DNA from 3 places in the Pseudomonas sp. GW822-FHT03F04 genome. Region 3 is predicted to be linked to each of the others. Evidence: predicted binding sites of a transcription regulator. Region 3 holds the regulator's gene; each other region holds the start of a gene.
The links. Region 3 encodes FliA, which starts transcription of late flagellar genes. Its sites were predicted from a motif close to CTAAAGTTTNNNNNNNNNNNGCCGNTAA; they were not measured.
Positions count from the first base shown of each region.

Region 1: a site for FliA is predicted at 2,857-2,884, ahead of AC1RMX_RS26455 (methyl-accepting chemotaxis protein). Genes of this name have one in related genera too.
Region 2: a site for FliA is predicted at 8,252-8,279, ahead of flgM (flagellar biosynthesis anti-sigma factor FlgM). Genes of this name have one in related genera too.

Region 1 covers NZ_JBXANF010000013.1:65,597-76,326, forward strand. The annotation lists gene AC1RMX_RS26445 (putative signal transducing protein) at 1-15, shown strand, start outside; gene AC1RMX_RS26450 (SOS response-associated peptidase) at 52-675, shown strand; gene AC1RMX_RS26455 (methyl-accepting chemotaxis protein) at 680-2,821, opposite strand; gene AC1RMX_RS26460 (M48 family metallopeptidase) at 3,085-3,903, shown strand; gene AC1RMX_RS26465 (TMEM165/GDT1 family protein) at 3,948-4,532, opposite strand; yybP-ykoY riboswitch at 4,620-4,744, opposite strand; gene AC1RMX_RS26470 (methyltransferase) at 4,784-5,782, opposite strand; gene AC1RMX_RS26475 (2-hydroxyacid dehydrogenase) at 5,816-6,781, opposite strand; gene AC1RMX_RS26480 (LysE family translocator) at 6,873-7,502, shown strand; gene AC1RMX_RS26485 (AraC family transcriptional regulator) at 7,486-8,259, opposite strand; gene AC1RMX_RS26490 (MFS transporter) at 8,344-9,528, shown strand; gene AC1RMX_RS26495 (fatty acid--CoA ligase) at 9,676-10,730, shown strand, end outside.
Region 2 covers NZ_JBXANF010000006.1:415,437-426,166, reverse strand. The annotation lists gene AC1RMX_RS17005 (MacB family efflux pump subunit) at 1-938, opposite strand, end outside; gene AC1RMX_RS17000 (efflux RND transporter periplasmic adaptor subunit) at 935-2,095, opposite strand; gene flgE (flagellar hook protein FlgE) at 2,286-3,602, opposite strand; gene flgD (flagellar hook assembly protein FlgD) at 3,633-4,358, opposite strand; gene flgC (flagellar basal body rod protein FlgC) at 4,374-4,817, opposite strand; gene flgB (flagellar basal body rod protein FlgB) at 4,821-5,228, opposite strand; gene cheR (protein-glutamate O-methyltransferase CheR) at 5,469-6,296, opposite strand; gene AC1RMX_RS16970 (chemotaxis protein CheV) at 6,344-7,276, opposite strand; gene flgA (flagellar basal body P-ring formation chaperone FlgA) at 7,359-8,120, shown strand; gene flgM (flagellar biosynthesis anti-sigma factor FlgM) at 8,315-8,641, shown strand; gene AC1RMX_RS16955 (flagella synthesis protein FlgN) at 8,690-9,157, shown strand; gene AC1RMX_RS16950 (flagellar brake protein) at 9,253-9,999, shown strand; gene AC1RMX_RS16945 (MFS transporter) at 10,074-10,730, opposite strand, start outside.
Region 3 covers NZ_JBXANF010000004.1:538,568-549,297, reverse strand. The annotation lists gene AC1RMX_RS12195 (ParA family protein) at 1-523, opposite strand, end outside; gene motD (flagellar motor protein MotD) at 567-1,457, opposite strand; gene AC1RMX_RS12185 (flagellar motor protein) at 1,470-2,210, opposite strand; gene AC1RMX_RS12180 (protein-glutamate methylesterase/protein-glutamine glutaminase) at 2,210-3,346, opposite strand; gene AC1RMX_RS12175 (chemotaxis protein CheA) at 3,396-5,666, opposite strand; gene AC1RMX_RS12170 (protein phosphatase CheZ) at 5,704-6,492, opposite strand; gene AC1RMX_RS12165 (chemotaxis response regulator CheY) at 6,510-6,881, opposite strand; gene fliA (RNA polymerase sigma factor FliA) at 7,049-7,789, opposite strand; gene fleN (flagellar synthesis regulator FleN) at 7,786-8,616, opposite strand; gene flhF (flagellar biosynthesis GTPase FlhF) at 8,730-10,070, opposite strand; gene flhA (flagellar biosynthesis protein FlhA) at 10,082-10,730, opposite strand, start outside.

The sequences.
Region 1 (10,730 bases), on a different contig from region 3:
ACGCTGGTCTGTTAGGCTGGCGTTCGTTTTAGTCTTGAGTCGTGCTGCCCCATGTGTGGACGTTATGCCCTGTTTCGCTGGAACCGCGAATTCGCGGCGCTGCCAGGTTTTCCCGCCGATCAGTTGGCGCAGTGGAACATTTCCCCCAACGATTCGGTATTGATACTGCGTGCCGAAGCCGATGGCCAGCGCACGCTGGCCCGCGCCCGTTGGGGGCTGACGCCTCCGTGGCTGACCGATCTGTCGCGTACGCCGGCCCATGCCCGGGCCGAAACCGTCGCCGAACAACCGATGTTCCGCGAAGCCCTGCGCCTGCGCCGTTGCCTGCTGCCGGCCAACGGTTTCTACGAATGGCGCGGCACCACACGCAAGCGCCCGTACTGGCTGACGCCGGGGGAGGGTTCTTCACTGTTTTTTGCGGCGATCTGGGAAGCGTATCCAGTGCAGGAACAGGTGTGGCTGAGTACGGCGGTGATTACACAGCCAGCAGCCAGTCAGCGCCGGCCGTTGATTCTCGATGAAGCGGGGCAGGCGGCATGGCTCGATCCCGAGACGCCGCTGCATGTCCTGCAAGGCCTGCTCGCCAGTGAACCCGCCGCCTTGCGCGAGCGGGTGCTGGCGAACATGGTCAATGATCCGAAGCTCAACGGGCCGGAGTGCCTGACTCCGGCCTGATTGATCAGACCTTGAACTGATTGATCAACCGCCGCTGCTGCTCCGCCAGTTTGGTCAGGTCCGCACTCGCCGAACTCGACTCGTCCGCGCCCCCCGCCACTTCATTCGCCACCTGACCGATGTTGATCACGTTGCGGTTGATGTCGTCGGCCACCGCGCTCTGTTCCTCGGCGGCGCTGGCGATCTGGGTGTTCATGTCGTTGATCACCGACACCGCCTGGGTGATGGTCTCCAGCGCTTCGGCTGCCTTGGCCGCGTGCTGCACGCTTTCGTCGGTGCGGTTCTGGCTGTCTTCCATAACCCGCACTACGTCGCGGGTGCCTTGTTGCAGTTGCTGGATCATGCTCTGGATTTCTTCGGTGGCTTTCTGGGTCTTCTGCGCCAGGTTGCGCACCTCGTCGGCCACCACGGCAAATCCGCGACCCTGCTCACCGGCACGGGCGGCCTCGATGGCCGCGTTGAGGGCCAGCAGGTTGGTCTGCTCGGCGATCCCGCGAATGGCGATGAGGATCGCGTTGATGTTTTCGCTGTCCTTGGCCAGCGTCTGCACCACGTCCACCGCCTTGCTGATTTCCACAGCCAGCACGCCAATCGAATTCGACGTGTCGCGCACGATCTGCATGCCCTGGCTGGCGGCCTGATCGGCATGGCTGGCGGCTTGCGCCGCCTGGGTCGCGTTGCGCGCCACGTCCTGGGCGGTGGCGGTCATTTCCTGCACGGCGGTGGCGACCTGATCAATCTCGGCCATCTGCTTCTGTATGCCGATATTGGTGCGGATCGCAATGTCCGCCGTGTGCTCCGAGGAATCGCTGACACTCTGCACCGACGACACCACCTGCGTGATCATCGCCTGCAGCTTCGCGAGGAAGGTGTTGAAGCCTTTGGCGATTGAGCCGAGTTCGTCTTTGCGATCACTGCTCAAGCGACGGGTCAGGTCGCCTTCGCCCTGGGCGATGTCATCGAGCATGGTCACCATTTGCTTCAGCGGTCGGGCGATGCCGTGGCCCACCAGCCAGATCACCAACAGGCCGAGGCCGGCGATGATCAGGCCGACCATGGCCATGCCGAAGGTGTCGGATTTGCGCTGGGCGTCGAGGTCACCCTGGAGTTTCTGCAGGTCGGCCATCACTGCGTTGAGCGGCAGTTGCAGCATCAGCGTCCAGCGTGCGTCGGTCTGGCCGATGCCGAATGGCAGGTACAGTTCGATCCGGCCCGAATCCTTATTGACGGTGTAGGTCACTTCGCCGCGCTTGAGATTGGCCATGTTGGCAATCTGCTGGGCGTCGAGGATGTCGCTGACCTTCTCGCCGAATTTGCTCGGGTCCTTGGTGTAGGCAACGATCCGGCCGTTGCCGCCGATCAGGGCCATTTGCCCGGCGCCGCTGTACAGTTTCTGGTTCGCGCCCAGGAGCATTTCCTGAATGAAGTTCACCGACAGGTCGGCGCCGACGATGCCCTGGAACGCGCCGTTGAGCATGATCGGTTCAATGAAGGACGCGAGCATGACGATCTTGTCGCCGACCTTGTAGGGCGCCGGATCGATCACGCAGGATTTCCTGGTTTCTTTCGAGCACAGGTAGTACTCGCTGGCGCGCACGCCGGTGGACAGGACTTTCTGGTCGTCGACGTCCACCAGTTTGTCCAGGCCGAGGGTGCCGTCTTCGTTGCGGAACCACCACGGCAGGAAGCGCCCGTTGGCGGCGTCGATGCCGACCACGCTGGTGCCGACGTAAGCCGCGTCATTGTGGTCCAGTGCGTTCTTTTCCCAGCCGATGTAGGTGCCGAGAATCTTCGGGTTTTTCTCGACGTTTTCCTTGATCAGGCTGATCAGTTGCTCGCGGCTGACGGTCAGTCGCGGCTGGCCATCGGCGCCGGGCGTGCCGAGCAGGGCGTTGACCCGCACCAGTCCGCCGGCAATCAGCAGCGGCGCTTCCAGCTCGCGCTGGATCTGGCTGACCTGGGTCTGTGCCAGCGAAGTCAGGCGTTGTTCGATGACTTGTTCGAACTGGGCCTGGGTTCGCTGCTGGACCATCTCTTGAGTGCGGGCGCCGGAAAACAGCGCATACAGCACCAACGCAGCCACCACGCTGAGAACGATGGCGCCGGCCAGGGCCGCCACGGAAAACTGGATCGACTTGAATTTCATGGAAGCTCCGCACGCAAGAGGACATCTGCGCTGCTGTATCGGCAGCCACTATTGCGCCATGAGGCGAAGTGCGAGCAATTGACGGTGGATGTCGCAAATGGATCAGTGCGCGACGCAGTTGCAGAGGGCTTGTCGGTGGATGTGAATTTTTTCCTACAGGGCTGAGGAGTGTCTTCTGAAAACAGGTGCATCACGTCTGTTGTATCTGGCGTCGATACAATTACCCGCCTAGGATACGCGGCATGTTTTCAGGGAGCTTTTGAATGAACAAGACTTTGGTTGTAAGTGCACTGAGCGCGGCGCTGTTGCTGGCCGGTTGTCAGTCGGTCAATACCACCAGCGGCGGTGCCGTGGGCGTGGAACGCAAGCAGTACATGTTCAGCATGCTGTCCTCGCAAGAGGTCGACCAGATGTATGCCCAGTCCTATCAGAAGACCGTTGGCGAGGCGTCCAGCAAAGGTGTGCTGGACAAGACCAGCAACGAAGCCAAGCGGGTTCAGGCGATTGCCAACCGTCTGATCGCCCAGGCGCCGAACTTCCGTCCGGATGCCGCGCAGTGGCAGTGGGAAGTGAACCTGATCAAGAGTGACGAGCTCAACGCCAACTGCGGCCCTGGCGGCAAGATCATTTTCTACACCGGGCTGATCGACAGCCTGAAACTGACCGACGATGAAATCGCCGCGGTCATGGGTCATGAAATCGCCCACGCCCTGCGCGAGCACGGTCGTGAAGCAATGTCCAAGGCCTATGGCATCGAGATGGCCAAGCAAGGCGCCGGTGCGTTGCTCGGTCTGGGTCAGGACAGCCTGGCGCTGGCCGACACCGTGGCCAACTACGGGATGACGCTGCCCAACAGCCGTGCCAACGAAAACGAAGCCGACCTGATCGGCCTGGAACTGGCCGCTCGCGCCGGCTACAACCCGAACGCCGCGATCACCTTGTGGAACAAGATGAGCAAGGCGTCCGAAGGCGCGCCACCAGAGTTCATGAGCACTCACCCGGCATCCTCCAGCCGGATCGCCTCGTTGCAGGCGGCCATTCCGAAGGTCATGCCGCTTTACGAAAAAGCGCCAAAATCCTGAAGCAATGATCGCTCCCGCACTGAGTGTGGGAGCGATCTGCCGGATCAGACCCAGCCGCTGCTCTGCATCGCCTTGTACACCGCGACGATTGCCAGAATCATGAACGCCGAAGCCGCGAGGCGACGGATCAGGGTCAATGGCAATTTGTCTGCGGCAAAGTTACCCGCCAGAACCACCGGTACGTTGGCAATCAACATGCCGAGCGTGGTGCCGATGATCACCAGCCACAGTTCCGGGTATTGCGCGGCCAGCATCACGGTGGCGATCTGGGTCTTGTCGCCGATTTCCGCGAGGAAGAATGCGATCAGGGTGGTCAGGAACGGCCCGAATTTGCGGGCGGTGCTGGCTTCATCGTCGTCCATCTTGTCCGGCACCAGCGTCCACAGGGCGGTGGCGGTGAAGCTCGCGGCGAGAATCCAGTGCAGGACCGCATCGGAGAAGAAGCTGCCGAACCAGGCGCCTACCGCACCGGCTGCCGCGTGGTTGGCCAGGGTCGCAGCGACGATACCGGCAATGATCGGCCAGGGTTTGCGAAAGCGAGCGGCGAGAATCAGCGCGAGCAGTTGCGTCTTGTCGCCGATTTCGGCCAAGGCAACGATTGCGGTGGGAACGAGTAACGAGTCCAGCATCAGGATTTCCTAAGGGGCGGGTCGACACGGCTATGACACGTACAGCCTTCCCGCCCCGGGTAAGGTGTGCGTGTCATAGGTCTTGTCAAACCCTGCGATCCGTCTGATGCGGACGCTTGGGTCGCATACGCCATGATCTGAGGATCAAGTATGTTGACGTATGCCGGACGAGCATGGCGCTCGTGGGAGACTACTCCCCTAGGACGGAGCGGATTCTGCCTAGGCAGAATCCATTCGGCAAGTGCTAATTTTCAGCCGCGCTTGGCCCGGTAAATCCGGAAACCATTGCCTTCGGCCTTGATCGCACACACGCCCAGATGCTCTTCGATCAGCGGCTGGTACTTCAGGAAACTGTTCGCCACCAGACGCAGTTCGCCACCGTTTTTCAGATGTTTGGCTGCTTTTCGCAGCAAGTTCTCTGTGGCGAAATAGTCGGTGTGTACGCCGACATGGAACGGCGGGTTGCTCAGAATTGCGTTCAATCCCATCGGTGCGGCGTCGATTCCGTCACCGGTCAACACGTCGGCTTCCAGACTGTTGGCTGCCAGAGTCAGGCGACTGCTGGCGGCAGCGAAGGCGTCGACGTCGAGCAACGTGACCTGATTGTGCGGGTAGCGACGTTTGACCGCCGCGCCAAGCACACCGGCACCGCAACCGAAGTCCAGCAGATGACCGCTCGGCAGTTTGTCCAGATGCTCCAGCAGCAGGGCGCTGCCGCGATCCAGTCGGCCATGGCTGAAGACGCCCGGCAGGCTGATGACTTTCAGCGGGCCTTCGGCCAGTGGCAGCTCATAAGTCTGCGCCAGGCTTTCCAGGGATTTGGCTTCTGGAGCGTTGGCCACAGTCACTTGCCACAACTGGCAATGACGCGCGCTGTCGAGCTTGCGCGGCTTGCCGAACGGGTTGAGCTGCTTGGAGGCACCTTCGATGCCGCTGCGCTTTTCCCCGACCAGAAACACTTCGCGCCCGGCCAGGCGTGAAGCCACGGCATTGAGGATGTAGTCGGTCAAATCCTTGGACTTGGGCAGGAACACCACCGCGCTGTCGAACTCGCGCTCCGGCACGTTGACGCCGAAGTGGCTGCGGCCTTCAAAGCGCGCATCGAGCGCCGCCTGATCGCCGGCATGCCAGCACCAGCCAAAGGCGTTGGGCAGGCGCCCGAGCAGATCGTCGGCGGGCAGACCGGCCAACAACAGCGAACCCTGGAATAACTCGACCTGACGAAGCAGTACTTCACTGCGCGGATCCATAACTGCTCCTGTGAAAAAAAGTGCCGCAGTTTATCAACTGACGACCCGCAGCGCCTTACCGCTGAAGAACGCCTGGGTGTTTTCGACCAATTGACCCACGATCCGCTGCCGGGCTTCGCGGCTGCCCCAAGCGTTGTGCGGGGTGACGATCAGGCGCGGGATGTCGGCAGCCAGCAGTGGATTGCCATTAGTCGGTGGCTCGACGCTCAGCACATCGGTGGCCGCGCCACCCAGATGACCGTTGCGCAAGGCATCGGCCAGGGCCTGTTCGTCGATCAGCCCGCCACGGGCGGTGTTGACCACGAAGGCACCGGGTTTCATGGACGCCAGTTCGCGGGCACCGATGAAATGCCGGGTGTGTTCATTGAGCGGGCAGTGCAGGGTGAGGGCGTCGATCTGTGGCAGCAGTTCTTCCAGCGGCAGGCGATCCGGCCGGGCCGGGCGCCCCGGAATCTGTCCGAGCAGGACGCGCATGCCGAAGGCTTCGGCCAGACGCGCGACCGCGCCGCCGAGTTCGCCATGCCCGAGCAGGCCCAGGGTTTTTCCCTCCAGTTCGACGATCGGATAATCCAGCAGGCAGAACTGTTTCGCCTGCTGCCAGCGTCCTTCACCGACGGCTTTTTGATAATCGGCCAAGCGCGTGGCGAGGTTGAGCAACAGCATGATCGTGTGTTGCGCCACCGATGGCGTGCCGTAACCCTGGCAGTTGCACACGGTAATTCCCTGGGCGCGGGCGGCGGCCAGATCGACATTGTTGGTGCCGGTGGCCGTGATCAGGATCAGTTTCAGTTGTGGATTGGCAGCCATGGCGGCGGCATCGATCAGGATCTTGTTGCTGATGGCCACGGTTGCGCCTTGCAGGCGTTCGGCAACCTGCGCAGGCAGTGTCTGGGCGAACAGTTGCAGGTCGCTGAAGCAGGCGCGCAACGGCTCGAGGTCAAGGTCGCCCAGATCCAGGGAAGGGTGATCGAGGAATACGGCGCGGTGGGCGTTCGTCATCAACTGTACCTGTTGTGCTTTGAAGGGAAGGCGTAATCTGCCGAGCCTACCAGATGAAACAAAACGTTACGCTTGGCCGAAAGGAGCCCCCATGTACTGGACCGAGTTCTTGACCGTTGCACTGATCCACCTGCTGGCCGTCGCCAGCCCCGGCCCGGACTTTGCCGTGGTGGTGCGCGAGAGCGTGACCCACGGTCGTCGCGCCGGTACCTGGACGGCACTGGGCGTGGGCACGGCGATTTTCCTGCACGTCGGTTATTCGCTGCTGGGCATCGGCCTGATCGTTTCCCAATCGATCGTGTTGTTCAACGCCCTGAAATGGGCCGCCGCCGCTTACCTGCTGTACATCGGCTTCAAGGCCTTGCGCGCGCAACCGGCACCGGCCGTGACCGACGATTTGCACAAAGAGGCCGGCGAACGCACCGCCCGTGGCGCCTTCACCTCAGGTTTCGTGACCAATGGCCTGAACCCGAAAGCCACGCTGTTCTTCCTGTCGCTGTTCACCGTGGTGATCAACCCGCACACGCCGCTGGCGGTACAGGCCGGTTACGGGCTTTACCTGGCCGCCGCGACTGCAACCTGGTTCTGTCTGGTGGCGATGTTGTTCAGCCAACAGCGCGTGCGCGCCGGTTTCGCCCGCATGGGCCACTGGTTCGACCGCACCATGGGTGCCGTGCTGATCGCCATCGGCGTGAAACTCGCGTTCACCGAGATGCATTGATCGAGCTGAGCTGATTCAGGGCGTTGAGGTACTCCCGGGGATTGTCCCCGAGCAAACGGCGGAACATCGCGCTGAACGCCCGCGCGCTGCCGTAACCCAGATCCCGCGCCACGCTCTGCACGCTGTCCCCGGCGAGCAGGCGGGGCAGGGCTTCCATCAGGCGCAGTTGCTGGCGCCAGGCGTTGAAATTCATCTTCAGTTGTAGCTGGAACAGCCGCGCCAAGGTCCGCGAGCTGGCGCCGACCTGCTGCGCCCAGTCTTCCAGGGTGTTGGGATGATCCGGGGTGCGAAGCAGCGCCAGGCAAATGTTTTGCAGGCGCCGGTCGCCGGGCATCGGGATATGCAGTGGCAGGTTTTCGAGTCCGGCCAGTTCTTCCAGCATCAATTGCTGGATCAGCGGATTGTCGGCGTGGGGCGGGCCCTGCACCGCGCGCAGGATCAGTTCGCGCAGCAACGGCGTCACTGCCAGCACGCAACAGTGTTGCAGGCTGGCCGGCGACAGCTCGGGTGCGATGAACAATGAACGCATCTGCACATCGCCGGACATGAAAATCTCATGGGCGACTTCCGGCGGAATCCACACCGCACGACTCGGCGGAAGCACCCAGGCACCTTGCGCCGTGACCACGCGCATCACTCCGCTCACGGCATAGAGCAATTGCGCCTCGCGGTGCAGGTGCAGCGGCTGGTGCGAGCCGTCCAGATAGTCCCGGGGATAGGCACTGACCGGGCCGTGTTCGAAGTGGCTGATCAACATGTCGGATTCGATGACTTGGTTGGCAGGAATGCGCTTTCCGGCCAACTTAGCATGAGCGCTCACTACAACGTAAAGCGTGCCGTCATGAACCAGTCCAGAAACGTCATTCGCTACATCAACGCAGCCCATGTGATCGATCACATGTTCATGCTGATTTTCCCTGCCGCCGTGCTTGGTATGACCCAGGCCTTCGCCCTCGACTACGCCGCGTTGATCGGCTTGTCGCTGGGTGGCTTCATCGCGTTCGGCGCGTGCTCGCTACCGGCTGGCTGGCTGGGCGATCACTGGAGCCGGCGGCGGATGATGCTGGTGTTTTTCTTCGGCATCGGTGCCTCGGCAATCTTCACTGGCCTCAGTAACAGCCCGACGATGCTGGTGCTCGGCCTGACCCTGATCGGCATTTTTGCCGCGATCTATCACCCGGTCGGCACGGCGATGCTGGTGGCCTACGCGCAGAATCGCGGGCGCGAGATCGGTATCAACGGCATGTGGGGCAACCTCGGCGTGGCGTTCTCGGCGCTGGTCACCGGGCTGTTGGTGGCGCAGTTCGGCTGGCGCTCGGCATTTCTGTTACCGGGTGCCGTGGCGATCGTGCTGGGGATCGGTTTTGCCTTGCAGGTGCGCGAGGAGCCGATTCCGAAGCGCCCGCACACCGCGCTCAAGGGTGCCGGCGGCCAGCGTATTTCGATGGTCATGGTGTTTGGTGTGCTGGCGCTGGCCACGGCCACCGGCGGGGTGGTGTTCAACGCCACCACCATGACCTATCCGAAACTGTTTCAGGAGCGGTTGCATGACCTGTTCGCCTCACCGCAAACCCTTGGTGTGGTGGTCAGCCTGGCTTACGCCTTTGGCGCGATTGCGCAGTTGAGCATCGGTCGGGTGTTGCACCGCGTCAGCCTGAAGTGGCCGTTTATCGCGCTGACGTTGTGTCAGGCGCCGTTACTGTTCGCGCTGGCTTATGTCGAGGGCTGGGCGGTGATCGCCGTCGGGGCGGCGTTCATGTTCGTGGTGTTCGGCCAGGTGACGGTGAACGATTCGATGGTCGCCAACTTCGTCGCGCCGCAATGGCAGTCGCGGGTATTTGCCTTGCGTTACTGTTTATCGTTCGGTGCCAGTGCGACGGCGATTCCGCTGATTGCCTATGTCGAACCGCGCCATGGTTTTGTGGGGCTTTACCTGATTCTGGCCGGTTTTGGCGCTTTGACTTTCCTCGCTGCTGTGGTTTTCCCACGCACACCTTCCGAAGCGGCGGTAGGGCAAACGGCCTGATCGGTGACGAATACCGGCAAATGCTGGCGCAAAGCTAGCATTTGTACGGCTCTGCAAATCATTCCTTTGGCTGATTTGGCTGGCGTATAAGGGTTCTAGAGTACAAAACTCCAACGCCAACACCGTGCAGTCAGAAAAGGGATTCTTATGTTGCAGACTCGCGTTATTCCGCCCGCTGAAGGGGCCTACCAGTATCCACTGCTGATTAAACGGCTGCTGATGTCGGGCGCCCGTTACGAGAAAACCCGCGAGATCATCTACCGTGACCAGTTGCGCTACAGCTACCCGACGCTGATCGAGCGCGTCGCGCGACTGGCCAACGTACTGACGGCGGCCGGCGTGAAGGCCGGCGATACCGTGGCGGTGATGGACTGGGACAGCCATCGCTACCTGGAGTGCATGTTTGCCATTCCGATGATCGGCGCGGTGATCCACACCATCAACGTGCGCCTGTCGCCGGAACAGATTCTCTACACCATGAATCACGCCGAGGACCGCTTTGTGCTGGTCAACAGCGAGTTCGTCGGGCTGTACCAGGCCATCGCGCCGCACCTGACGACGGTGGAGAAAACCCTGCTGCTGACCGATCTGCCGGAAAAAACCGCGGATCTGCCGAATCTGGTCGGCGAGTACGAACAGTTGCTGGCGGCCGCGAGCCCGCAGTACGACTTCCAGGACTTCGACGAAAACTCGGTCGCCACCACGTTCTACACCACGGGCACCACCGGCAATCCGAAAGGCGTGTACTTCACCCATCGGCAACTGGTGCTGCACACCATGGGCGTGTCGACCATCATGGGCGCCATCGACAGCGTGCGGCTGTTGGGCACCAACGACGTGTACATGCCGATCACCCCGATGTTCCATGTGCATGCCTGGGGCCTGCCTTACGTGGCGACCATGCTCGGGCTCAAGCAGGTTTATCCGGGGCGTTACGACCCGGAATTCCTCGTCGAGCTGTGGCGCAAAGAGAAGGTCACCTTCTCCCATTGCGTGCCGACCATCCTGCAAATGCTGCTCAACGCCAAAGGCGCGCAAGGCACTGATTTCGGCGGCTGGAAAATCGTCATCGGCGGCAGCGCGCTCAATCGCACGCTGTACGAAACGGCCAAGAGCAAGGGCATTCAACTGACGGCCGCCTACGGCATGTCGGAAACCGGGCCATTGGTCTCGTGCGCGCATCTGAACGACGAGCTGATGGC
Region 2 (10,730 bases), on a different contig from region 3:
GAAACCACCGAGGCAATACCGATGACGATCCCGAGCATGGTCAGCAATGTGCGCATGCGATGGCTGCGCAGAGAGATCCAGGCCATCTTGAAGGCCTCGCTGAAGCGGCGCCAATGCACCGCCGTCGCGTCACGCTCCTGAGTTTGCGGGAGGTCGCCTGGCTCGGCGACCGGCGCCGCAAGCACCTTGCGGTCGGCATTCAAACGATCACCGACGATTTCGCCATCATGTATCTCGATGATGCGGTCTGCGTACTGCGCCACCTGCGAGTCATGGGTCACGATAATGATCGTGTGACCGCTGCGATGCAGTTCACGCAGGATCGCCATCACCTCCTCGCCACTGCGCGAGTCCAGCGAGCCGGTGGGCTCGTCGGCCAGAACAACCGCACCGCCATTGATCAGCGCACGAGCAATGCTGACCCGTTGCTGCTGCCCACCGGAGAGTTGCGCTGGCCGATGCAGCATGCGCTGACCCAGACCGAGACGTTGCAGCAGCCCCCTGGCCTTTTGCCGATGCTCGGTAAACGGCTGATCGGCGTAAATGGCCGGCACCTGCACGTTGGCCTCCGCACTCAGATGCGACAGCAAATGAAAGCGCTGAAAAATGAATCCGAAATGCTCACGACGCAGCGTCGCCAGCTCATCGCTACTCATTTCGGCCATGTCAGCACCGTTGATGCTGTAGCGGCCAGCAGAGGGACGATCCAGGCATCCGAGGATATTCATCAGACTGGATTTTCCAGAGCCCGACGGCCCGACGATCGCTACCATTTCACCGGCGGCGATGGTCAGGTTCACGTCGCGCAGCACATGAGTCCGTGCCTCACCCTCGGCGAACCAACGCTGCACGCCTTCAAGAGCCAACAACGGCGTGACCGGCAGCTCGTCTTTCACGGGATCTGGCGTCCAGCCATGAAGATTACTGGCGCTGCTCATCGAGGCTCCGGCTCTTCGCCGAGAACGACTTCGTCATTTTCCTTGAGCCCGTCCAGCACCTGAACGCTCAGGTCATTTCGCAACCCGGTTGTCACCAGCACCGTCTGCGGCTGACCATCCACCAGTCGGCGAACTTCGTAGCGACCGTCAGCGGCACGCTTGCCCAGCGCAGCCACCGAGACCGTTGTGGCTTTGGGCACCGAGTCGAGCAGAACGCTGACTTGCGCCGTCATCGAGGTGCGCAACGAACGATCGTCATTGGGTACGTCAAACAGCGCGTTGTAGTACACCGCTGCATCGGTGCCGCCGGCAGTCGAGCCACCGCCACCCTGCATTTGATCCTGCCGGGCAATGGATTCGGGCGCCGGCTCTACCGCCCGTATATGGCTGGTAAAACGCCGGTCCGGATCACCCAGAATATTGAAGGACACGGCCTGGCCCGCCTTGACCCGAACCACGTCAGCTTCCGAAATTCGCGCTTCGACCGTCATCCGGTCCAGACGGGCAAGTATCAGCAATGTCGGGACACTCTGTGCGGAAACGACGGTCTGGCCCTGTCTGGTCACCACGGCAATGACCTCGCCGTCCATCGGCGCACTGATCCGCGTATATCCGAGGTTGACTTCGGCGATCCTGATTTCTATCTCCGCCTGGGAAATCTGCGCAGCCAGGGATGCCAGCTCGGCGCGCGAACTTTGCAGCTGCGCCTCGGCAATTTCCAGATCGGCCCGCGATCCGGCTTCACTGGCAACCAGGCTTTGCTTGCGACGAAAATCAAGTTCGTACTGGCGAATCATCGCCTGCCGGGCTTTGTATTGCGCGCGGACACTGAGCAACGCAGCCCGGGATTTGAGCAATTCATTCTGTGGCAGCAACGGGTCGATTTCAGCCAACAGCTGACCCTGGCGAACCGTATCACCCAACCCGGCTTTCAGACTCTGGAGTTGCCCATTGACCTGCGCGCCGACGCTGACTTGCTGGAAGGGCTTGACCGTACCACTGGCCAATACGGTCTCTTCAAGATCTTCAACGGTGACGGTCGCTGTCAGGAATTTCTTTGGAGGGGTGCCCCAGCCTTGGCCCCATACAAACCAGACCAACAAGGCAACAACAGGCAGCGTCCCGAACACGATTCGAGAGCGAGAGAAAAAAACCATGAAGTAGTCGTTACATCCCTGTCAGTGGTTGGGCGAACCGCTCATTGGCGCCCGGGTATAGCGTGAGCAGGCGTGTGAATACACGCGCGCAAATGCGAATGCAGCGGACGAGTGGCCCCGGCGCGCGCATTAAACAAGAAAGCCCCTCAAAGAGGGGCTTTCCGTTACAGCTTTTTACAAAGCATCGAGATCAGGTCATCTGAATGATGGTCTGCATGATGGTGCTCTGGGTGGAGATGGTCTTGGCGTTCGCCTGATAGTTGCTCTGGCCCTTGATCAGGTCTACCAGTTCGTTGGTCAGGTTAACGTTGGACTCTTCCAGCGAGTTGGACTGGATGGAGCCCAGAGTGCCGGTTTCCGGAGCGTCATAACCCGGAATGCCCGACGCGAAGGTTTCCTTCCAGCTGGTGCCGCCGATCGCTTGCAGGCCTTGTTCGTTGGTGAAGCTGGCCAGCGCAACCTGGCCGATGGCCTTGTTCTGATTGTTGCTGAAGTTGGCAAACAAAGTACCGGTGCCGTCGATGGTCAGGTTAGTGATCTGGCCAGTGGCATAGCCGTCCTGAGTCGGGATCGAGCGCGCGGTGTCGGCGTTGTACTGAGTGGTACTGGCCATCGAAATGGTGATGCCGGCCGGGTTTGCTGCTGCACCGTTAGGCTTGAAGGTACCGTTGACGACATTGCCTGGTACCCAACCGCTGATCTTCAGGTCACTGCTGATCACCGGACCAGGCAGAGTGCTGACCTGAGTCAGCTTGCCAGCAGAGTCGAAGGTCATGGTCGAAGGCACCGGGGCGGTGGTTTTCGGATCACTGCCGGTAGCGTCCGGGTTGCGACCGTCGACCAGGGTGTAGACCTTCCAGGTGTTGGCACCGGTTTTCACCACGTACTGATCCATCGGGTGCATGTTGCCCTGGCTGTCATAGATCGGGGTGCTGAACGACTTGGTGTAGGTCGCCAGGTTGGTCGGGTCGAATTTGCCGGCTGGAACCGTGTCGTCGATCACCGGAGCGGTCGAGTTCAGGTTGATGGTCGAAGTCACCAGCGAAGTGGACTTCGGTGCCAGGTTCGAGGTGTCGATCTTCAGGTCGGTCAGTACGCCGTTGATGACCTTGCCGTTGGCATCCACACCATAACCTTGCAGGCGCGAGGTGTAGTCGGTGTTGGTGATGAAACCCTTGTCGTCGACCTTGAACGTACCGGCACGGGTATAGGAAATCGAGCCGTTGTTGCTCATGGTGAAGAAACCGGAGCCGTTGATGCCCATGTCCAGCACGTTACCGGTGTTGTTGATGTCACCCTGGGTGAACTGCTGGGAAACGTTGGCCAGGCGCACGCCGTTGCCGATGACCTTGCTGCCGCTACCCAGGCGAGTCGCCGAGTAGACGTCTTCGAATTCTGCGCGGGACGATTTGAAACCGGCGGTCGCGACGTTGGCGATGTTGTTGCCGGTCACGTCCAGTTGCTTGTTGGCTGCATAGAGACCGCTAAGGCCGATATTGAAAGACATATTCCACTCCTTTGTGCCGGTTAGTCGGCTCTATATACCAATGGTTTGTACTTTGGACAGGGCAACGGTGCCCTTGCCGGACAGGTTGAGCATCAGCTCGCCGCCGGTCTGGCTGATCGTCACGCTGGTGACGGTGGCCGGCAGGTAGGTCGCCATATCGGTCGCGGTGCCGTTGATCGATGCGTTGGCCTTGACGGTATAGGTACCGGTCTTGACCAGATTGCCGTCCTTGTCCTTGCCGTCCCAGGTGAAGCTCGCGGCGCCTGCGGCGCGACTGCCCAGATCGAGGGTGCGAACAATCGTGCCGCTGCTGTCGGTGATGCTGACGGTGCCGCCGGCAATCGACGACGGAACGGTGACCGAACCGGTCATGCCTTTGCTCGGATCGTCGAGCTGGACCGAGTTGGTCTGCACGATCACGTTGCGACCGACCAGCGAAGAAGCCTGCAGGGCTTGCGACGAGTTGTAATTGCCGGCCAGCGAACTCACGGTGCTGTTGAGGGTAGTAATACCCTCGAGGCTGCTGAACTGCGCCAACTGGGCAACGAATGCGCTGTTGTCCTGCGGGTCGAGCGGGTTCTGGTTTTTCAGCTGGGTTACCAGCAATTGCAGGAACGCGTCCTTGCCCAGGGCCTGGCCGCCGGTGGAACTGTTAGTGGCCGAAGCAATGCCATCGGTTGTCGAACTGGTCTTTTTCGACGAGTTCGCCAGGATGTCCTTCATGCTCAGGCTGCTGGTGGTATCGGAAACACTCATGGCAGTCGCCCCTTATTACTGACCGAGGGTCAGCACCTTCTGCATCATGGTTTTGGCCGTGTTCATCATTTCAGCGTTGGTCTGGAACGAACGGCTCGCGGAAATCATGTCAGCCATTTCTTCCACCACGTTGACGTTCGGGTAGTAGACGTAGCCCTTGGCGTCGGCGGCCGGATGGTTCGGCTCGTAGCGCGCTTCGAGGTTGCTCTGGTCTTCGACCACGCCCATGACCTGCACGCCCTGGCCGGCCGCGTCCTGGTTCTGGAACAGCGAGTTGCTGCCGCCGCTCTGGCCGCCCTGGAACATGGTGGCGAACACCGGGTGACGGGCGCGATAGGTCTGGTCGATGCTCGACGAAACGGTTTCGGCGTTGGCGATGTTCGAAGCCACGGTGTTCAAACGCGTGGTCTGTGCGCTCATGCCGCTGCCGGCAATGTTGAAAACGCTGGACAGGGACATGGATTACTCTCCGCGCAGGGCTGACACCAGCCCTTTGAATTTGCTGTTGAGCAGCGTGAAGCTGGCCTGGAAGCCGACGGCGTTTTCCGCGTAGTTCGACTGTTCCAGCTGGGCATCAACGGTGTTCTGGTCGATCGACGGCTGCATCGGCGTGCGATACATCAGCGACTCGTCGCCATTGCCCAGGCCTTCAGCTTCGATGTGACGGCTGTTGGTCATGTTCAGGGCGATAGTGCCGTTGGCGTTCTTCTGGCTCTGTGCCTCGAGCACTTTGGAGAACTCAAGATCCCGAGCCTTGTAGTTCGGGGTGTCGGCGTTGGCGATGTTGTTGGCCAGGACTTCGGCACGCTGGGCGCGGAAGCCCAGGGCTTTTTCGTGAATTCCGAGCGCTTTATCGAAGCTGATGCTCATGTCGGGAACCTTCAGGTGACCGGGTTTTTCGTAACTGGGTTATAGCAAGCGTCGTGCCAGTTTTAAAAAGCCCCGGATTCCGGGGCTTTGCAGGGGATCGGCAATGCGGCAATGCCAGAAAAGCGGCAACGGGTTTCCGCCGGATGCCGCTTTTCTGCCGCTTGCCGTCCCTGCAAAAACGGCCAGGCATAAAAAAACGGGAGCCCCTGAGGACTCCCGTTTTTGTGTTGCCGGTGCCAATCACTTCGCCTGGTAAATGATCCCCGGGCTGCACTGGACCATCTGGTAATGGTCCGGCAAACCGTTCAGCGCTTCGGAAGCGCCGAGGAACAGATAACCGCCCGGCTTCAGCGTGCTGTGGATACGCAACAGGATGTCTTTCTTCACCTCGGCGGAGAAGTAGATCAGCACGTTGCGGCAGAACACGATGTCGAACTTGCCAAGGCTTGCGTAGCTGTCGAGCAAGTTGAACGAGCGGAACTCCACCCGGTTCTTGATCGGCGCCTTGATCACCCAGCGCCCCGGCCCTTTCGGGTCGAAGTAGCGCTGCAGACGATCGGCGGACAAGCCGCGACCGATCGCCAGGCTGTCGTACTCGCCGGTCTTGCAGTTGGTCAGCATGCTGCCGGACAGATCCGTGGCAACGATCTGTACGCCCATTTTCAACTGACCGATGTTGGTCCGTTCGAACTCGTCGATCGACATCGACAGCGAATAGGGTTCCTGACCCGACGAGCACGCCGCCGACCAGATCCGCAGACGCTGGTTGGGAGCAGCCTTGATCGCTTCGGGCAGCACCTTGTTCTTCAAGACTTCAAACGGATAGGTGTCGCGAAACCACAGGGTTTCGTTGGTCGTCATGGCATCGACCACCTGCTCGCGCAAACCGCTGCGCGGCTGGGTCTGGATGCGCTGTACCAGCTCACCCAGGGACTTGATGCCTTGCTGCTCCATCAGTTTGTTGAGACGGCTCGAGACCAGGTACTGCTTGTTTTCACCGAGCAAAATGCCACAGGCTTTTTCCAGGAAGACCCGGAACTGTTCGAAATCCAAATTACCCGTAGACAAATGATGCCGCCTCTTAAATCGTGTTGATCGCCAGGGACGAAAAGTCCCTAGCTGATATCTGCTGCTTTGATCCGGTCGACTACCCGGGATGCCAGGTCATCAGGACGGAATTTGGCCAGGAAGTCATCGGCACCGACCTTCTTGACCATCGCCTGGTTGAACACACCCGACAACGAAGTATGCAGGATGATATGAAGCTTTTGCATGCGAGGGTCGCTGCGGATTTCGGCCGTCAGGGTGTACCCGTCCATCTCCGGCATTTCGATGTCGGAGATCATCATCAGGAACTCTTCTTCCGGCTTCTTGCCCTCATCGACCAGCTTGCGCAGGTAATCCAGCGCCTGCTTGCCGTCGTTCAGCGCCACCACTTCAACGCCAACCGTCTGCAGGCAACGCGTCACCTGCTTGCGCGCCACCGACGAGTCATCGACCGTCAGCACCCGCAGAGACAGCGCCTTGCTCTGGGTCTCGACATCCACCACGCCGACCGAAATCGCTTCCGGTGTCGGTGCGACTTCCGCCAGCACCTTCTCGACGTCGATGATTTCGACTAACTGATTGTCCACCCGAGTCACAGCGGTCAGGTAATGATCACGACCGGTCCCCTTGGGTGGCGGATGGATCTCTTCCCAGTTCATGTTGACGATACGTTCCACCGAGCGCACCAGGAAACCCTGGGTCTTGGTGTTGTATTCCGTGATGATCACGAACGGACTGTTCTTGTCTTTCAACGCCCCGGAGCCGGTTGCCATTGCCAGATCAAGGATCGGAATGGTCGCCCCCCGGATATTCGCCACCCCGCACACGACAGGACTGGACTTGGGCATCAGCGTCAGTTGCGGGCACTGCAGCACTTCCCGAACCTTGAACACGTTGATCCCGTAGAGTTGCTGGCCGTCGAGACGGAACAACAACAGCTCCAGGCGATTCTGCCCCACCAGTTGCGTGCGCTGGTTCACCGAATCCATTACACCAGCCATGCCCAGACTCCTACACCAACGCCAAGTGTTGTTGCGACGCACATTCATTGCTAAACGGCACGGCGCTTGCTTTTTAACTCTTATGAACATTCAAACGACATTTTTCCGACGCCTGACATCCCCCCTTCGCAGAGGACTTTGCGCGGTGTCTGCCGCTTGCCTGTTTTTCGCGGGCAGCCCTGCCATTGCTGATGCGGTTACCTTGCCTGACATGCTTATCGGCGTCACTCAGGGCTTTCTTGAATTCACCGTAGAAGACTATCTGGCTACCAGTCAAACGGAAGGGCGTTATGAAATCGAGGTCAAGCAGCTCGATCCGCGCATGCACATGCCTATGTGCGACAAGGAATTGACAGCGTCGCTGGAGAGCCCGGCACGTCCTTTGGGGCGCGTAACCGTCAAGGTTCGCTGCGAAGGCGCCTCCCCCTGGACCGTGTTCGTACCCGCTCAAGTCCGCCTGTTTCGCCCGGTCGTGACCACCACTCGCCCGCTCAAGCGCGCCGGGATCATCGAGCCTCAGGACGTGACCCTGCGCGAGCATGATGTGAGCCTGATCAACCAGGGCTTCCTGACGTCGGTGGATGAGGCGATCGGGCAAAAATTAACCCGACCAACGGTCGCCGACCAAGTGATTACCCTGGTGCATCTGGAACAGGCGGAAGTCGTTCGCAAAGGCGATCAAGTGGTGATTACCGCCCGCAGCGGCACGCTCTCCGTGCGCATGCCGGGCGAGGCCCTGTCCAACGGTGGCCTGAAAGAACAGATTCGCGTGAAAAACCTCAATTCCCAACGGGTCATCAAGGCGCAGGTCATGGCGCCGGGCCAGGTGGAAGTGGCAATGTGAGCAACGACTGGAGCAATGACAGGAAAGCCTCGTGAGGGATCGCGCAGAAAACTGGCGCCAACCTGAGCTGTTCCCTAAACTGTGCCGCAGCAGGATCTGTGCGGCGCATGCAGGCTCATTGGTAAAAGAGCCTAAAGTTTTCCAGGGGATGGCCGAGAACATGGCAAGCGTCCAAATTCCCAGAGGTTTTTAACATGGTCATCGATTTCAGCCGTTTGAACAGCTCCTCGTCACTTACGGGCAGTACACGTACCAGCACGCCTAAGGAAACCGCCGAAACCGGTACTTCCGCGACGCTGAATACCCCGGCCGAACAGGCCAGTACCGCAAAAAGCGGGGAATCGGTACACCTCAGCAATGAGGCTCAACAGTTGCAGAAGGTCACTGACAAGCTGCGCGATCAGCCTGCCGTCGACAAAGCCCGCGTGGCCGAGTTGAAAGCAGCGATTGCCGATGGCAGCTATAAAGTCGACAGCAACCGTGTAGCCAGCAAACTGCTCAACTTCGAAGCCCAGCGCTAGGCCTCGGTCAGCGCCAGGCTTTTGGACGCTTAAAACCCAAGGCCAGCCATGCACGACACTACTTTATTGCAACTGATCACCGACGACTTTGCTCCAGCTCAACAATTGCTGGAGTTACTGCAATCCGAGTCCCTCGCCTTGCACGGTCGCGACATGCCGCTGCTGGAAGAAATTCTGGCGCGCAAACAGGCATTGATCATTCTGCTTGAGCAGCATGGCCGCAAACGCAGCGAAATCCTCGCCAGCCTCAATCTGTCGCTCGACCGTCAAGGCCTGGAACAACTGGCCAGCCAGTCGAGCATCGGCGAGCAGTTGCTGACCCAGAGCGACGTTCTGACCGATCTGATCGCCCAGTGCCAGGCGACCAATGCCAAAAATGGCCAGTCGATCGTGATTCAGCAGGCCGCCACGGCCAATCAGCTGAAAATCCTCACCGGCGGCGAGCCACCCGCGCTCTATGACGCCAGTGGCACCTTCTCCAAACTGCAGAAACCCCGCGCGCTCAGTCAGGCGTGATGCGTTCTTCTATGCTTGCGCCCTATCAACGCGCGAAACATGCTGGCAAAATACTGGCCAGCCGTAGTCAAATTTTGTCTGGAGATTGATTTAACGTGTCCAACGTCCTCAGCGCGGATGATTCTCCGCAGCCACCAAAGGTGCTCACCACGCCTCTGGAAATCTCCAGCAACCTGCGCCAGCTGCAAGAGAGCCACGATCCGCTGATCATCACCTTTCACGAACGCAGCCAGCGCTTCCAGAGTTACCTGATCAAGGTTGACCGGGATACCGCCACGATTGCCCTGGATGAAATGATCCCGCGCGATGGCGAACGCTTCCTGCTGGCGGGCGAGCCGTTCAAGGTCGAAGGTTTCCATGAAGGCGTACGCATTGCCTGGGAATGCAACGGCACGCTGGATATCAAGGAATCCGACGGTGACCGCTTTTACATTGGCGAGATGCCCACCGAAGTGGTCTATCACCAGCGCCGCAACGCCTTTCGCGCGGCACTGAAGCTGACCGATCTGGTCAGCGTCGAACTGGGTGGCGAAAAGCTCAAGTCGCCGATCGGTGGCAAGTTGCTGGATATTTCCGCCACCGGCTGCAAGCTGCGTTTTGAAGGTGATATCACCGACCGCCTGCAACTGGGCCAGGTCTACGATCGCCTGATCGCCCCGCCGCTGTTCGGCAATCAGCCAACATCGGTCGAGCTGCGCTACCTGCACTTCGAAGAAAAACTCAACATCACCTTCGCCGGCCTGCGTTTTCACAACATCAGCGGCCCGGCTGCGCGTAACGTCGAGCGTTTCGTCTATCAGCTGCAACGTGAAGCACGGCGTTTCGACAAAGACGATCTCTGATTCGTACGCACCATGAAAAACGGGCAGTCCCTTGCGGTGACTGCCCGTTTTTTATGCTTGGTGTTTTTTCAGAATCAAGGCCTGGCGCCGCTGATGTCCGGCGCAGGATTGTCGTTGCCGGCCTCTGGCTCCACAGGTGACTCAGATTCAGGTGCGGACTCAGGTGCCGGTTCAGGCGCGGCGTTATTCTGCATCTGCTCCTGCACCACTTGCTCATCGACCCGCGGGTCGAGCGCGGCCACCAGCGGCGAACTGGACATGCTGTCCGGCATCGCCACGTGATGCAGCGGTGCGTCGTCGACCTGGTGCAGATTGGTCACGGCTTTCGGCCGGATGCGCCACACCAGCACCAGCGCGAAGAAGCTGAAGAACGCATACAGGCTCTGGCTACCGAACATTTTCATCAACACACCGGCCAACAACGGCCCGATGCTGGCGCCGACCCCGTAGGTCACCAATAGCATCGCCGTCAGCGAGACCCGCCGATCCCCTTCGACATGGTCGTTGGAGAACGCCACGGCCAGCGGGTACAGGCAGAACTGCACCAGCGAGCACAGGAAACCGACGCCGAACAAGACCTCCAGTGGCACCTGCGGCAGGATCGCCAGCGGCAACGCGGCTACGGCCAGAAACCCGGCAAAGCAACGGATCAGCAAGGCCCGGTCATAGCGGTCGGACAACCAGCCCAACGGCCACTGCACCAGCAGCCCGGCGAAAATGCAGGTACCCAT
Region 3 (10,730 bases):
AGCGGTTGATCATCGCCAGGGTGTTGACCATGCGCTCCAGGCCTTTGACGGCCAGGTGTTCGGTCTGCACCGGGATCACCAGTTGCTGGCTCGCGGCCAGGGCGTTGACCATCAGCACGCCGAGCAACGGCGGGCTGTCGATGATTGCGTAATCGAAGTCCTGCCACAGCTGCGCCAGACTCTTGGCGATCACCAGGCCCAGACCACTCTGCCCCGGCGACTGGCGCTCGAGGGTCGCCAGCGCGGTGCTGGACGGCAGCAGGGAAATGCGTTCATCACTGGTCGACAGCAGCAACTGGCCCGGCAGGCCTTGCGGCACACTGCCCTTGTGCAGGAACAGGTCGTAGTTGCTGTGTTCCAGGCTGTCGGGGTCGTAACCGAAATAGCTGGTCATCGAGCCGTGCGGGTCGAGATCGACCACGACCACGCGTTTGCCCGCCTCTGCCAGCAAACCGGCTAAAGCGATGGAAGAAGTGGTTTTACCAACACCACCCTTTTGATTGGCGACTGCCCAGACTCTCATTCGGATTGTTCCTCCCGGCCGAGATGCTCGGCCGAGACATGGCTCAGCGTATTAATGCGGGCGACGGAGAATTGACGGCACTCTCGCGTCCCGGCGTCTTGACCGGGGTCGGTGCAGTTTGTGTGCCAGCACGCTTCAACGCGGCATCCGGTTGCGCATTGGCGGTTCCGGTGCCTGTGAGGCTGCGACGAACATCGAGATTGCGCGACACCACCAGCACCACGCGACGGTTCTTCGCCCGGCCTTCGGCCGTGGCGTTGTTGGCCACCGGCTGGAATTCGCCATAGCCCACCGAGGCCAGACGGCCAGGGTTGACGCCCTGCATCGCCAGCATCCGCACGATGCTCGCCGAACGCGCCGAGGACAGTTCCCAGTTGGTCGGGTACTGCGCGGTGCGGATCGGTTGATCGTCGGTGAAGCCTTCGACGTGGATCGGGTTGTCGAACGGTTTGAGGATCGCTGCAACCTTGTCGATGATGTTGAACGCGATGTCGCTCGGCATCGCATCACCGCTGCCGAACAACAGGCTGGAGTTGAGTTCGATCTCGACCCACAGCTCGTTGCCGCGCACGGTCATCTGGTTCGAGGAGATCAGGTCGCCGAACGCCGCGCTGATGTCATCGGCGATGCTTTTCAGCGGATCGCTGGCCCCGGCAATGCCGGCGTCGACCTGTTCGGCGTCCTTGACCAGCGGCTTGGCCGGGGTCACGGTCTTCGGTCGCTCGTCGCCGATCGGGATCGGCTTGAGCGAGCGGTCGGAGTCGGTGAAGACCCCGATCAGCGCTTCGGAGATGACCTTGTACTTGCCTTCGTTGATCGACGAGATGGAGTACATCACCACGAAAAAAGCGAACAGCAAGGTGATGAAGTCGGCATAGGAAACCAGCCAGCGTTCATGGTTTACATGCTCTTCATGTTGGCGACGACGTGCCATGAGGTTAGTCCCTTAATCCATGAAGCCCTGAAGCTTCAACTCGATGGAGCGTGGGTTTTCACCTTCGGCGATCGACAAAATGCCTTCCAACAACATTTCGCGATAACGCGACTGCCGCAACGCGATTGACTTCAATTTGGCTGCCACCGGCAGCAGGATCAGGTTGGCACTGGCCACACCGTAGATGGTGGCAACGAACGCCACGGCGATGCCGCTGCCCAGTTGCGTCGGATCGGCCAGGTTGCCCATCACGTGGATCAGGCCCATCACCGCACCGATGATACCGATGGTCGGCGCGTAGCCGCCCATGCTTTCAAAGACCTTGGCGGCCTCGATGTCGCGGGCTTCCTGAGTGTAGAAATCCACTTCGAGGATGCTGCGGATCGCTTCCGGCTCGGCGCCGTCGACCAGCAGTTGCAGGCCTTTGCGCGAGTAGGCATCAGGCTCGGCATCCGCCACGCCTTCCAGACCCAGCAGGCCTTCCTTGCGGGCGGTGAGACTCCAGTTGACCACGCGGTCGATGCCGCCAGCCAGATCGACACGAGGCGGAAAGAAAATCCAGGCGAGGATCTGCATGGCGCGCTTGAACGCGCTCATCGGAGATTGCAGCAGCGCGGCACCGATGGTGCCGCCCAGCACGATCAGCGCCGCCGGACCGTTGGCCAGCGCGCCGAGGTGGCCGCCTTCAAGGTAGTTGCCGCCGATGATGGCGACAAACGCCATGATGATCCCGATAAGGCTTAGAACATCCATCAGATACACGCCTCGACGATGTGCTTGCCGATATCGTCCAGGCCGTACACCGCATCCGCGAGGTCGGCTTTGACGATGGCCATCGGCATGCCGTAGATCACGCAGCTGGCTTCATCCTGGGCCCAGACCGTGCTGCCGCCCTGTTTGAGCAGGCGTGCGCCTTCGCGGCCGTCGGCGCCCATGCCGGTCAACACGACCGCCAGAACTTTGTCGTTGTAGGACTTGGCTGCGGAACCGAAGGTGATGTCGACGCATGGCTTGTAGTTCAGACGCTCGTCGCCCGGCAGGATTTTCACCGCGCCACGGCCGTCGATCATCATCTGCTTGCCACCGGGTGCCAGCAGCGCCAGGCCCGGACGCAGGATGTCGCCATCCTCGGCTTCCTTGACGCTGATGCGGCAGAGCTTGTCCAGACGCTCGGCGAAGGCCTTGGTGAAGGCTGCCGGCATGTGCTGGATCAGCACGATCGGCGCCGGGAAGTTGGCCGGCAACTGGGTCAGAACCCGTTGCAGGGCAACCGGGCCGCCAGTCGACGTGCCGATAGCCACCAGTTTGTAGGCTTTGCGTTTCGGCGCTGCCGACGAAGTGCTGGCCGCCGGAGCGCGAGCCGGTGCAGGCGCAGGTGCCGGACGAGCCGGAGCACTGTGGCTGCCAAAGCTCGACGGCGCCGCTGCCGGAGTCGGCGCAGGCGCAGGTGCAGCGGCAGGCGCCGGCGCACTGTAGGCACTGAAACGACGGTTACTGCGCGAGATGCTGTGCACCTTCTCGCACAGCAGTTGCTTGACCTTCTCCGGATTGCGGGAGATGTCTTCAAAATTCTTCGGCAGGAAATCCACCGCGCCGGCATCCAGCGCATCCAGGGTTACCCGGGCGCCTTCATGGGTCAGCGAGGAGAACATCAACACCGGGGTCGGGCAGCGCTGCATGATGTGCCGCACTGCCGTGATGCCGTCCATCATCGGCATCTCGTAGTCCATGGTGATCACGTCCGGCTTGAGGGCCAGGGCCTGATCGATCGCCTCTTTACCGTTGGTTGCCGTACCGACAACCTGGATGCTCGGATCCGCTGAAAGAATTTCCGAGACGCGGCGGCGGAAAAAACCCGAATCGTCCACCACCAGGACTTTGACTGCCATAAACACTCCATTAGGTGCAGCGGGACGTTGTCGCCCCGCCGCCCCGGATTCAAATACGCCGTGCGGCGTAACGCTTGAGCATGCTTGGAACATCGAGAATCAGCGCAATGCGGCCGTCACCGGTAATGGTGGCGCCGGACATGCCCGGGGTTCCCTGCAGCATTTTGCCCAATGGCTTGATGACCACTTCTTCCTGGCCGACCAGTTGATCGACGACGAAGCCGATCCGCTGAGTGCCCACCGAAAGGATCACCACATGGCCTTCACGCTGCTCTTCGTGAGCCGCGGAGCTGACCAGCCAGCGCTTGAGGTAGAACAATGGCAGCGCCTTGTCCCGCACGATCACCACTTCCTGGCCATCCACCACGTTGGTGGTCGACAGGTCGAGGTGGAAGATTTCGTTGACGTTCACCAGCGGGAACGCGAACGCCTGGTTGCCGAGCATCACCATCAGGGTCGGCATGATCGCGAGCGTCAGCGGCACCTTGATGACGATTTTCGAGCCGGCGCCCTTGGTCGAGTAGATGTTGATCGAACCGTTGAGCTGGGAAATCTTGGTCTTCACCACGTCCATGCCGACACCACGGCCGGACACGTCGGAGATCTCGGTCTTGGTCGAGAAACCCGGGGCGAAAATCAGGTTGTAGCACTCGGTGTCGCTCAGGCGATCGGCGGCATCCTTGTCCATCACACCGCGTTTCACGGCGATGGCACGCAGGACGTTCGGGTCCATGCCTTTGCCGTCATCGGAAATCGACAGCAGGATATGGTCGCCTTCCTGCTCGGCCGCCAGGATGACCTTGCCGCCACGGGCCTTGCCCGAGGCTTCGCGCTCTTCCGGCGACTCGATACCGTGGTCGACCGCGTTGCGCACCAAGTGGACCAGCGGGTCGGCCAGAGCCTCGACGAGGTTCTTGTCGAGGTCGGTCTCTTCGCCCACCAGTTCCAGGTTGATCTCTTTCTTGAGCTGACGCGCCAGATCGCGAACCAGACGCGGGAAGCGGCCGAAGACTTTCTTGATCGGCTGCATCCGGGTCTTCATTACCGCGGTCTGCAAGTCGGCGGTAACCACGTCGAGGTTCGACACGGCCTTCTGCATCGATTCGTCGCCGCTGTTCAGGCCCAGGCGCACCAGACGGTTACGCACCAGTACCAGCTCGCCGACCATGTTCATGATTTCGTCGAGACGCGCGGTGTCTACACGAACGGTGGTTTCGGCTTCGCTCGCCGGTTTTTCCGGTGGCGGAGTCGCCGGTGCACGGGCTGGAGCCGGTGCAGCAGCGGCGGCTGGCTTGGCCGGTTCGGCTTTAGGCTCAGGCGCTTTTGCAGCAGGTTTTGCCGCAGCGGCCGGGGCCTTGGCGGCAGGCGCTGCAACAGCAGAAGCATTGCCGGCCGTCACGACGGCACCGGTGGCGACGTCAGTGAACTTGCCTTTGCCATGCAGATCGTCGAGCAGCGATTCGAACTCATGGTCGCTGATCAGATCGCTACCGGCCGCAGCCGCTGCCGGAGCAGCAGATGCAGGCACCGACGCAATCGCCGATTCCAGCGCATCGACGGCAAAGTTGCCCTTGCCGTGCAACTGATCGAGCAAGGCTTCGAATTCGTCGTCGGTGATGTCGGAGCTGTCGCCCGCCGCCGGAGCAGCAGGTGCAGCGGCTGTCGGTGCCACGGCGTCGGCCGCGAACTGGCCCTTGCCGTGCAACTGGTCGAGCAGCGACTCGAATTCGGCGTCGGTGATTTCATCGCTGGCTGCTTCATCGGAAGCAGGCGCAGCGGCAGCCGCCGGTGCTTCGGCTTCGGCCTTGACGGCGTTCAGCGAGTCCAGCAACTGTTCAAATTCGTTATCGGTGATATCGCCCGAATCGCCTTCGACGACCAGTTCTTCGATCATCTCGGCAACAGGCGAAGCCGGGGCTTCATCCGCCGATTGCGGTTCAGCCAGACGCGCCAGGGCGGCCAGCAGTTCCGGGGTTGCGGCAGTAATCGGGCTGCGATCGCGGACTTCGCTGAACATGCTGTTCACCGCGTCCAGCGCTTCGAGCACCACGTCCATCAGTTCTGCATCTACGCGACGTTCACCCTTGCGCAGGATGTCGAACACGTTTTCGGCGATGTGACAGCACTCCACCAGCTCATTGAGCTGAAGGAAGCCGGCGCCCCCTTTTACAGTGTGGAAACCGCGAAAAATTGCGTTGAGCAGATCTGCGTCATCCGGGCGGCTTTCCAGCTCGACCAGTTGTTCGGACAGTTGCTCAAGAATCTCGCCGGCCTCAACCAGGAAATCCTGAAGGATCTCTTCATCGGCGCCGAAGCTCATTAATGGGGTGCTCCTACAGGTCTAAAAACCCAGAAAACTAAAATCCAAGGCTGGATAGCAAATCGTCCACATCGTCCTGACCGGACACAACGTCTTCTCGTTTATCGGCATGAATCTGCGGACCTTCACCCTGCGAGAGATGTTTTTGTGGATCTTTTTCAGCGAGCATTGCCGCACGGTCATGTTCGATGCCCGCAAAGCGGTCCACCTGACTGGCCATGAGCACGAGTTTGAGCAGATTGCTTTCGACTTCGGTGACCAATTGGGTCACGCGCTTGATCACCTGACCTGTGAGGTCCTGGTAATCCTGGGCCAGCAGAATGTCGTTGAGGTTGCTCGACACCGCGCGGTTGTCCGCGCTGCTGCGTGCCAGAAAACCGTCGACCCGACGCGCCAGTTCGCGGAACTCTTCAGCCCCGACTTCACGGCGCATGAAACGTCCCCAGTCGGCACTCAATGCCTGGGCTTCGTCAGCCAGGCCATTGACCACCGGCGTGGCGCTTTCGACCAGGTCCATGGTGCGGTTGGCCGCAGCTTCAGTCAGCTTGACCACATAGCCCAGACGCTCGGTCGCATCAGTGATCTGCGACACTTCCTCGGCCTGCGGCATATGCGGGTCGATCTGGAAGTTGACGATTGCACTGTGCAGTTCGCGCGTGAGCTTGCCCACTTCCTGGTACAGGCCACGGTCACGGGTCTGATTGAGCTCATGGATCAGTTGCACAGCGTCGCCGAACCTGCCTTTTTCAAGGCTTTCGACCAGTTCGACCGCGTGTTTTTTCAGAGTCGACTCGAAGTCGCCCTGTGAAGATTCGTTATGCTCCATAGCTCCCCCGCGCGTCATCAGCCGATGCGTTCGAAAATCTTCTCGATTTTTTCTTTCAGCGCCTGAGCCGTGAAAGGTTTGACCACGTAGCCGTTAACGCCGGCCTGGGCCGCTTCGATGATCTGCTCGCGCTTGGCTTCAGCAGTCACCATCAGCACTGGCAGGTGCTTGAGTTTTTCATCGGCGCGCACGTGACGCAGCAGGTCGATACCGGTCATGCCAGGCATGTTCCAGTCGGTCACCAGAAAGTCGATGCTGCCGCTGTTGAGCACCGGAATGGCAGTGGTGCCATCGTCGGCTTCAACGGTGTTGGTGAACCCAAGGTCACGCAACAGGTTCTTGATGATCCGCCGCATCGTTGAGAAGTCATCAACGATGAGGATTTTCATGTCTTTGTTCAATTCGACCTCCAAGCAGTCTTAAACGCGCCCAGCACCTGGACGCGCCATTTCAATCAATCCGGCAAAGCACTCGATGACTGTCTGGAGCACAACAGAGCAAGACCGGTGCCGTTCACCACCGCACCAGCCTCGTTCGCAGCGTCCCCACACTGCCTTCAGCGCGCTCGCCACTCCCCCAAACGCCCCCGCAAGCGGGCCGCGCACTGGCTGTGTAACTGGCTGACCCGCGATTCACTGACGCCAAGGACTTCACCGATTTCCTTGAGGTTCAGCTCTTCGTCGTAGTACAGCGCCAACACCAGTCGCTCACGCTCCGGCAAATTGGCAATCGCGTCCGCCAACGCAGCCTGGAAGCGCTCATCTTCCAGATCGCGCGACGGCTCAAGATGAGCACTTGCGCCATCCTCGTGCAGCCCTTCGTGTTCGCCGTCCTGCAACAGGTCGTCGAAACTGAACAGTCGGCTGCCCAAGGTGTCGTTCAAAATCCCGTAGTAATCGTCGAGACTCAATTGGAGTTCGGCCGCAACCTCGTGATCTTTAGCGTCACGGCCGGTTTTAGCTTCAATCGAGCGAATCGCGTCGCTGACCATACGGGTGTTGCGGTGAACCGAGCGCGGTGCCCAGTCCCCCTTGCGTACTTCATCGAGCATCGCGCCGCGGATCCGGATGCCCGCGTACGTTTCGAAACTGGCGCCTTTGCTGGCGTCGTATTTGGTCGAGACTTCGAGCAGGCCGATCATTCCGGCCTGGATCAGGTCTTCGACCTGCACACTGGCCGGCAATCGCGCCAGCAAGTGGTAAGCAATGCGTTTGACCAGTGGCGCGTAACGCTCGATCAGCTCGTACTGCGCGTCACGTGCCGACTTCTTGTAGAAATTCATACCGCTGGCGGTCATAGCACAGGTCCTGCCGTTTGCTGCACGAGGCGCTCGACGAAAAATTCGAGGTGGCCGCGCGGATTGGCGGGCAGCGGCCAGGTGTCGACCTTTTGCGCGATCGCCTTGAACGCCAGTGCGCACTTGGAACGCGGGAAGGCTTCATAGACCGCACGCTGCTTCTGCACCGCCTTGCGCACGCTTTCGTCGTAAGGCACCGCACCGACGTATTGTAGGGCGACGTCGAGGAAGCGATCCGTGACCTTGGTCAACTTGGCGAACAGATTGCGACCTTCCTGCGGGCTCTGGGCCATGTTGGCCAGGACGCGGAAGCGGTTCATGCCGTAATCGCGGTTCAGCAGTTTGATCAGGGCGTAGGCGTCGGTGATTGAGGTCGGCTCGTCGCAGACCACCAGCAACACTTCTTGCGCAGCGCGAACGAAACTGACTACCGAGTCACCAATACCCGCAGCGGTGTCGATCACCAGTACGTCGAGATTGTCGCCGATGTCGCTGAACGCCTGAATCAGACCGGCATGCTGGGCCGGGCTCAGGTGAACCATGCTCTGCGTGCCGGAAGCGGCCGGCACGATGCGGATCCCGCCGGGGCCTTGCAACAGCACGTCGCGCAGCTCGCAGCGGCCCTCGATCACATCGGCCAGGGTACGTTTGGGCGTGAGGCCCAGCAGAACGTCGACGTTCGCCAGACCCAGGTCGGCGTCCAGCAGCATGACCCGACGGCCAAGCTCTGCCAGCGCCAGGGACAAGTTCACTGACACGTTAGTCTTGCCGACGCCACCTTTGCCGCCGGTCACCGCGATCACCTGTACGGGATGCATGCTGCCCATGTTATTTCTTTACCTTGTCTTGCATAGACGGAGGCCACATTACTGGCTGCGCGTTCACAACCGGAACAATGCATGGCAGACCATCGATGTAGGTACAAAAACTGTTCATTACCTCAGCCAACCTGCTTGGTGGGACTGTGGTAGATATCAGCGAACATGTCAGCCATGGCTTCTTCGCTGGGTTCTTCCTGCATTTGCACACTGACGGCGCGGCTGACCAATTGATGACGGCGCGGCAGATGCAGATCATCCGGAATCCGTGGGCCGTCGGTCAGGTAGGCGACCGGCAGTTCATGACTGATCGCCAGGCTCAGCACTTCGCCAAGGCTGGCCGTCTCATCCAGTTTAGTCAGGATGCACCCGGCGAGCCCGCAACGCTTGTAACTGTGATAAGCGGCGGTTAGAACCTGTTTCTGGCTGGTGGTTGCCAGAACCAGATAATTTTTTGACCGAATGCCACGACCGGCCAGGCTTTCCAGCTGCATGCGCAGTGCCGGATCGCTGGCCTGCAGGCCGGCGGTATCGATCAGCACCACGCGTTTGCGCAGCAGTGGATCCAGCGCCTGCACCAGGGACTGGCCCGGGTCGACGTGGGTCACCGACACATTGAGGATCCGGCCCAGGGTTTTCAACTGTTCCTGAGCACCGATGCGGAAGCTGTCCATGCTCACCAGCGCAATGTTCTGCGCGCCGTACTTGAGCACGTAACGGGCGGCCAGCTTGGCCAGGGTGGTGGTCTTGCCCATGCCGGCAGGACCGACCATGGCAATGATCCCGCCCTCTTCCAGCGGCTCGACTTCCGGCGTGGCGATCATCCGCGCCAGGTGCGCCAGCAACATGCGCCAGGCCTGACGAGGTTCTTCGATATCGCTGGTCAGCGCCAGCAGGTCGCGGGACAACGGGCCGGACAAGCCGATGCGTTGCAGACGACGATAAAGGTTCGCCTGAGCCGGACGGCTGCCTTGCAGCTGATTCCAGGCCAGAGTGCCGAGCTGCACTTCCATCAGCTCGCGCAGGCTGTTGAGTTCGAAACGCATCGAATCCAGCGCACGCGGATCAACGCCAGCGGCAGCCGGTGCAGGCGCAGGTGCCGGACGCGCCGGAGCAGCGTAAGTCGGTTCTGTCAGAGGCTCGGCAGCCGTCAGCGGCAGGCCGGCGGTCAATGGCAGACCGGAGAACAACTGGCGATTGGTGTTGCCGTCGGCTTCACCACGCATGCTCAGTTCGGCCTGGGCGGTGACGATGCGCGACTGGGTCTTGCGCAGCTCGTCTTCGAGTTCCATGTTCGGAACCCGCGGCGCCAGCGCCGACAGTTTGTAATCCAGCGCCGCCGTCAGCTCGACGCCGCCGGCAATGCGGCGGTTGCCAATGATGGCGGCATCAGCGCCCAGCTCATCACGAACCAGCTTCATGGCCTGACGCATATCGGCGGCGAAAAAACGCTTAACTTGCATAAACCACTACCTCAGCCGTTGGGCCCTACTGTCGCAACGATGGTCACTTGCTTGTTGTCCGGAATTTCCTGGTAGGCCAGCACATGCAGTCCAGGGACTGCCAGGCGGCCAAAGCGCGAGAGCATCGCGCGAACCGGGCCTGCTACCAACAGGATCACCGGCTGACCTTGCATTTCCTGACGCTGCGCCGCTTCGATGAGCGAACGCTGCAGCTTCTCGGCCATGCTTGGCTCCAGCAGAACGCCCTCTTCCGAGCCTTGTCCTGCCTTCTGCAGACTATTGAGCAATATTTGTTCCAACCTTGGCTCCAGCGTGATAACTGGCAGCTCCGACTCAGTCCCTACAATGCTTTGGACGATGGCGCGAGAAACGCCGACCCGCACAGCGGCCACCAAAGCGGCGGTATCTTGACTCTTGGCGGCATTGTTGGCGATGGCTTCGGCAATGCTGCGGATGTCGCGCACCGGCACGTGTTCGGCCAGCAGTGCTTGCAGCACCTTGAGCAGTTGCGACAGCGACACCACACCCGGCACCAGCTCTTCCGCCAGTTTTGGCGAGCTCTTGGCCAGCAATTGCATGAGTTGCTGCACTTCTTCGTGGCCGATCAGCTCACTGGAGTGCTTGTACAGAATCTGGTTCAAGTGCGTGGCGACCACGGTA